3 regions of the Enterobacter sp. PL_is511 genome follow, and region 2 is predicted to be linked to each of the others. Evidence: predicted binding sites of a transcription regulator. Region 2 holds the regulator's gene; each other region holds the start of a gene.
The links. Region 2 encodes LexA, which represses DNA repair genes until DNA is damaged. Its sites were predicted from a motif close to TNCTGTATGTACATACAGNA; they were not measured.
Positions count from the first base shown of each region.

Region 1: a site for LexA is predicted at 1,043-1,062, ahead of metR (HTH-type transcriptional regulator MetR). Genes of this name have one in related genera too.
Region 3: a site for LexA is predicted at 772-791, ahead of mutH (DNA mismatch repair endonuclease MutH). Genes of this name have one in related genera too.

Region 1 is NZ_JBVPGP010000015.1:58,340-60,540, reverse strand. It holds gene metE (5-methyltetrahydropteroyltriglutamate--homocysteine S-methyltransferase) at 1-857, opposite strand, end outside; gene metR (HTH-type transcriptional regulator MetR) at 1,094-2,047, shown strand; gene AC0TN7_RS03085 (carboxylate/amino acid/amine transporter) at 1,935-2,201, opposite strand, start outside.
Region 2 is NZ_JBVPGP010000013.1:68,566-70,766, reverse strand. It holds gene plsB (glycerol-3-phosphate 1-O-acyltransferase PlsB) at 1-352, opposite strand, end outside; gene AC0TN7_RS01675 (diacylglycerol kinase) at 507-875, shown strand; gene lexA (transcriptional repressor LexA) at 984-1,592, shown strand; gene dinF (MATE family efflux transporter DinF) at 1,656-2,201, shown strand, end outside.
Region 3 is NZ_JBVPGP010000023.1:423,263-425,463, reverse strand. It holds gene rppH (RNA pyrophosphohydrolase) at 1-337, opposite strand, end outside; gene mutH (DNA mismatch repair endonuclease MutH) at 1,021-1,713, shown strand; gene AC0TN7_RS14325 (YgdI/YgdR family lipoprotein) at 1,841-2,059, shown strand; gene AC0TN7_RS14320 (NADP(H)-dependent aldo-keto reductase) at 2,191-2,201, shown strand, end outside.

The sequences.
Region 1 (2,201 bases), on a different contig from region 2:
AGCAGCCAGTCCACAGGCAGGCGCTTATGCAGCTCCGCCACATCGTCTTTACCGTGTACGAGGTCAACGTGCAGGCCCTGAACCGGCAACGCGGTAATGATGTTCAGGTTCGGCGTAACGCCTTCGAAATAGGTGGTCAGCAGCAGCTTCACTTGCCCCGCCAGCGCGTCATACGCCGGTTTGAAGGCATCGAGCCAAACCTTGGGCAGTTCGAGCACCAGCGCCGGCTCGTCGATTTGCACCCACTGAATGCCGCGTTTGCCCAGCTCAATCAGCACCTGTTTGTAGACCGGCAGAATGTCCTTCAGCAGGCTAAGGCGGTCAAACTGTTCGCCTTTTACTTTACCCAGCCACAGGTAGGTGACTGGCCCCAGCAATACGGGCTTCACCTGATGACCCAGCGCCAGCGCTTCGTCCACTTCATCCAGCAGCTGCGTCCAGGTCAGCCTGAACTCCTGACCTTTCACGAACTCCGGCACCATATAGTGATAGTTGGTGTTGAACCACTTGGTCATTTCCGCCGCTGCCGCTGGCTCACCCGTTGGCGCACGGCCACGGCCAATGCGGAACAGGGTATCGATATCTACCGATCCATCTTTGTTCTGATGACGAGCCGGCACGTTGCCAAGCAGCAGGCTGGTCGTCAGAACATGGTCGTACCAGGCGAAATCGCCCACCGGCAGCAGGTCAATGCCCGCCTGTTTCTGCTGCTCCCAGTGACGGGCGCGCAGCTCGCGTCCCACCGCCAGCAGTTCTTCACGGGTGCTGTTACCCGCCCAGTAGCTTTCTTGCGCTTTTTTCAGTTCGCGGCGCAGGCCAACGCGAGGGAAACCGAGAGTGTGATTGCGGATTGTCATGTTTTCTTCCTCTAATTAATTGTAAATCCTTTGGATTTTGAATTTAGGGAAGGCGGCAAGTTTGCTCATCCCCGGGAGCTTACATGAGTAAGTGACCGGGGTGGGTAAACGCAGCCAACGCACCATAAATTTAAAAGACGAAGGATTTTAGCCGTCCAGATGTTTACACATCCATAATTGGCAGTTACTGTATATTCCTCAAGCGCAATATGTTCATGGCGAAGTGAAGGACTTTCATGATCGAGATAAAACACCTGAAAACGCTACAAGCGTTGCGGAACTGCGGCTCGCTCGCGGCTGCGGCTGCCACGCTGCACCAGACCCAGTCCGCCCTTTCTCACCAGTTCAGCGATCTGGAACAACGCCTCGGCTTCCGTCTTTTTGTGCGTAAGAGCCAGCCCCTGCGCTTTACGCCGCAAGGTGAGATTCTGTTGCAGCTGGCGAATCAGGTCCTGCCGCAAATCGCCAGCGCGCTGCAGGCGTGTAACGAACCACAGCAGACCACGCTGCGTATCGCCATTGAGTGCCACAGCTGTATTCAGTGGCTGACCCCCGCGCTTGAGAACTTCCGCCAGAAGTGGCCGCAGGTGGAGATGGACTTCAAATCCGGCGTGACGTTCGACCCGCAGCCGTCGCTGCAGCAGGGCGAGCTGGATCTGGTGATGACGTCCGACATTCTGCCGCGCAGCGGCCTGCACTATTCGCCGATGTTTGATTATGAAGTACGCCTGGTACTGGCACCGGATCATCCGCTGGCGGCGAAAACGCGCATCACGCCGGAAGACCTGGCGACGGAAACGCTGCTGATTTACCCGGTTCAGCGCAGTCGTCTGGATATCTGGCGACACTTCCTGCAGCCCGCGGGCATCAGTCCGCAGCTGAAAAGCGTGGATAACACCCTGCTGTTGATTCAGATGGTGGCGGCCAGAATGGGTATCGCGGCGCTGCCGCACTGGGTGGTAGAGAGCTTTGAACGCCAGGGTCTGGTGGTGACCAAAACCCTGGGTGAAGGACTGTGGAGTCGACTGTACGCCGCCGTGCGCGATGGCGAGCAGCGTCAGCCGATTACGGAGGCGTTTATTCGCTCAGCGCGGAACCACGCGTGCGACCATCTTCCGTTTGTGCGGAGCGCGGAGCGACCCAGCGGCGATGGACCCACAGCGAAGCCAGGATCACCGCTCCCCCAATAAGGAAGCTCGGCCAGTGCGGCTGTTGCTGCCAGATCGCGAGGTTGACCAACAACCCAGCCGGGACATGCACATTGTTCATGATCCCCAGCGTACCGGCGTCGACCTGCGTCGCGCCGTAGTTCCACATGAAGTACCCCAACCCGGAAGCCACGAC
Region 2 (2,201 bases):
GATCGGGGTTGCTGCGGTGCAGGTCGAGATAGTCATGGAACAGCTTGATGGACTCTTCTTTTGGCGTGTAGTAGGTAAACACGCGCGGTCCACCGTGAATGAACACATAGCGCGGCAGCAGCGTCCCGTCAACTTCCAGCGGTTCAAGCGGGTCAGGTAAGTCATGCGCCAGACACTGGGCGCGAAGCGTCAGTAAGTCTGCCTTCGAGTTATAAGGCAAAACGTACATAATAGGACGTGACGTATCGAGCCCCAATTCCAGCGCGGGTTCTGCTGGGATAGACTTGCTTTTTACCAGGATGCTTAATGGTAAATTAAGTAATTTGTAGTAAATTCGTGGCCAGCCGGACATAAACGATGTAAAGCCTCTGGTTAATAATGCAATTGCGGCGCAAGGATAACAGAAAGCGCGCAAAATTTCTGTTGTTACCCGTCATACTTCAGGCTGTAGCGAAACGCGCTACAGTTCCTGTTACTGACGCTTTTTTTCATAAAAGGTTCTTTTAATGGCCAATAATACCACTGGGTTAACGCGTATCATCAAAGCCGCCGGCTATTCATGGAAAGGTTTCCGTGCCGCGTGGATCAACGAAGCCGCCTTTCGCCAGGAGGGCGTCGCCGCTATCATCGCGGTGATCGTCGCCTGTTACCTTGATGTTGATGCTATTACCCGCGTACTTCTTATCGGTTCCGTGCTTCTGGTGATGATAGTGGAAATTCTTAATAGCGCTATTGAGGCCGTGGTTGATCGCATTGGTTCAGATTTCCATGAACTTTCTGGCCGTGCAAAAGACATGGGCTCTGCTGCCGTGTTGCTGGCGATTATCACTGCCGCTATCACCTGGGTCACGCTGCTTTGGTCACATTTCCGATGAGCCTCGAGGAATAATTAAGTCCCTGGTTTTTTGTGCAGTTTTTGGTTCCAAAATCGCCTTTGACTGTATATACTCACAGCATAACTGTATATACACCCAGGGGGCGGAATGAAAGCGTTAACGACCAGGCAGCAAGAGGTGTTTGATCTCATCCGGGATCATATCGGCCAGACGGGTATGCCACCCACGCGTGCGGAAATCGCGCAGCGTCTGGGTTTCCGTTCTCCAAATGCTGCCGAAGAACACCTGAAAGCGCTGGCGCGTAAGGGCGTGATTGAGATTGTTTCGGGCGCGTCACGTGGTATCCGCCTGCTGGTGGAAGAAGAGACGGGCATTCCGCTGGTGGGGCGTGTTGCTGCCGGTGAGCCTTTACTGGCACAGCAGCATATTGAAGGCCATTACCAGGTCGATCCAGCCATGTTCAAACCGAGCGCTGATTTCCTGCTGCGCGTCAGCGGTATGTCGATGAAAGACATCGGTATTCTTGACGGCGATCTGCTTGCGGTGCACAAAACGCAGGATGTACGTAACGGCCAGGTAGTCGTCGCGCGCATTGATGATGAAGTCACCGTCAAACGTCTGAAAAAACAGGGGAACACCGTTCAGCTACTGCCTGAAAACAACGAGTTCTCCCCGATTGTGGTCGATCTTCGCGAACACAACTTCTCTATCGAAGGGCTGGCGGTTGGGGTCATTCGCAACGGCGAATGGCTGTAACCTCTTCCTGACAGGCTATGGCGCCGCTGTAGCCTGCTTCATTCTCCACACCCGGTATTTTTCATGTCACTGCTGACGGCATCCGATAAGGCATTGTGGCGTCTTGCTCTTCCGATGATCTTCTCCAATATTACCGTTCCCTTGCTGGGTCTGGTCGATACGGCCGTTATTGGCCATCTTGATTCGCCTGTTTATCTTGGCGGCGTGGCGATTGGCGCGACGGCAACCAGCTTCCTGTTTATGCTGCTGCTCTTTTTGCGTATGAGCACCACCGGGCTCACGGCACAGGCTTATGGTGCAAAAGATCCGCTGCGTCTGGCGCGCGCGCTGGTCCAGCCGCTGATCCTCGCGCTTGGCGCGGGGGCGTTAATCGTTTTATTGCGTGCGCCCCTGATCGACCTTGCGCTTCATGTTGTTGGCGGCAGCGAGGCGGTATTAGAGCAGGCGCGACGTTTCCTTGAAATCCGCTGGCTCAGCGCGCCCGCGTCACTGGCTAACCTGGTTCTGCTGGGGTGGCTATTGGGCGTGCAGTACGCCCGTGCACCCGTGATTTTGCTGGTGGTGGGTAACCTGCTCAATATCGTTTTGGATGTCTGGCTGGTCATGGGT
Region 3 (2,201 bases), on a different contig from region 2:
TATTGATGTCTGAATCGTTGCCCACCAACTGCAACAGAAACCACTTTTGTTTCTGGCCGATACAAACCGGCTTTGTGTCCCAACGCACCAAACGTTTCGGTAACTTGTAACGCAACCAGTTGCGGGTCGAAGCCAGGATGCGAACATCTTTTCGGCTTAAACCGACCTCTTCAAAAAGCTCCCGGTACATCGCTTGTTCTGGGGACTCTCCCGGATTGATCCCGCCTTGCGGGAACTGCCAGGAGTGCTGACCATATCGCCGGGCCCACATCACCTGGCCCTGACGATTACAAATTACTATTCCTACGTTCGGGCGGTAGCCATCGTCATCAATCACCGGACTACCCCAAACTAAACCTTATATATGAATGATTGTTTCACACTACAGGGAGGCGGTAAACCACTCTCTTACAGGGCTGCAACCTAATAACATTTGAATAACTCACAAATAAGTGCTGAGTTATAAACAGATGAGTGGCAGTGAAGGGAATTTTATTCACCTTTTCTGTGGATATAGTTGTGAAGAAGTGTCTGATTACCGATGAACAACCTTAAACGCTGCCATATCCCCTCTTTCACCTGAATTCAATAATGCAATTATTTTCATATAGTTAAATGTATTTCCATGAACACAAAACAGAATAGCGTGACGATCGTCACATCAGGGATCGTCGTGCTGATGAAAGATCGAACAGCGTCGGTTTTATCCACAGATTGTGCCAATAAGTTAGTCACAATTTGTTTGAAAATTCGATTTTCATCGCACGTCAAGGCTGTAAATTGAAACAGTAGTCAGGGTTATGCCCAGTTATCCCATTTTTCTGTGGATAACATGGTGTAAGATCCTGTTCATTGTCAGTGACCAGATTTGAACAACCGGTTTTCTGACTCGGGTGAAACGATTTCAAACCCATAAAAAAACCTATAAATCATACACATGGAATATTGGTACAGAAATAGTTAAACTCTATCCACAGGGGACAATTTCTTCGTTTATTTTTTAATCAAAAGGTTACCGTCATGCATCCGCTTACACCCTTGCTCTCACCGCCGTCCAGCGAGGGCCAGTTGCTCCAGCAGGCACAGCGTCTTGCGGGCTTTTCGCTTGGCGAGCTGGCGGCAATGGCAGGGCTTCCGATCCCGAAGGATCTTAAGCGGGATAAAGGCTGGATCGGCATGCTGCTTGAGCTGTGGCTGGGTGCGAGCGCAGGGAGCAAACCCGAGCAGGATTTTGCAGCACTTGGCGTGGAGTTAAAAACTATCCCTGTAGACCGCCAGGGCAAGCCCCTTGAGACTACCTTCGTCTGCGTTGCGCCATTAACCGGCAACACCGGCGTGACGTGGGAAACCAGCCACGTTCGCCACAAGCTGAAGCGCGTGTTGTGGGTACCGGTTGAAGGCGAGCGACAGATCCCCCTGGCTGACCGTCGCGTTGGCGCGCCGCTGCTCTGGAGCCCGAACGAGGATGAAGAGCATCAGCTTCGGCTGGACTGGGAGGAGCTGATGGACATGATCGTTCTTGGGCAGGTAGAGCGCATCACCGCCCGACACGGAGAAGTGTTACAACTGCGTCCGAAAGCGGCCAACAGTAAAGCGCTTACCGAGGCCATCGGCGCACAGGGTGAGCCGATACTGACGTTGCCGCGCGGTTTTTATCTCAAAAAGAATTTCACCGGCGCGCTCCTGGCACGTCATTTCCTGTTAAAAACATAGTTTTTTACTTATTTTGCGAGCTCTCAAACATAATCGACTGCTTTTTAAGATTTTACTGCTTCCTCAAGTCGCCATATCGGTTAATACTAGATTATGATTTGATACGCGCCAGATGAGGACGATAACGATGAAAAAATGGGCAGTGTTAGTTTCAGCAGTCGGTTTAGCGTTTGCCGTATCGGGCTGTAGCAGCGATTACGTCATGGCGACAAAAGACGGTCGAATGATCCTGACCGACGGCAAACCCGAAGTTGACGATGATACCGGTCTGGTCAGCTACCGCGATCAGGAAGGCAATAAAATGCAGATCAATCGCGACGAAGTATCGCAAATTATCGAGCGATAAACAGAGAGAGGTCAGTCGCTTGCTGACCTTTTTGATTTTTTTCTTCCCCTTTTGCTTCCCCTCTGCCATGTTTATATTCCTTTGTCGGGCACGCCCTGACGCGGTCTATAAGTCTACTGAGGAAGCCGGCTATGCATTATCA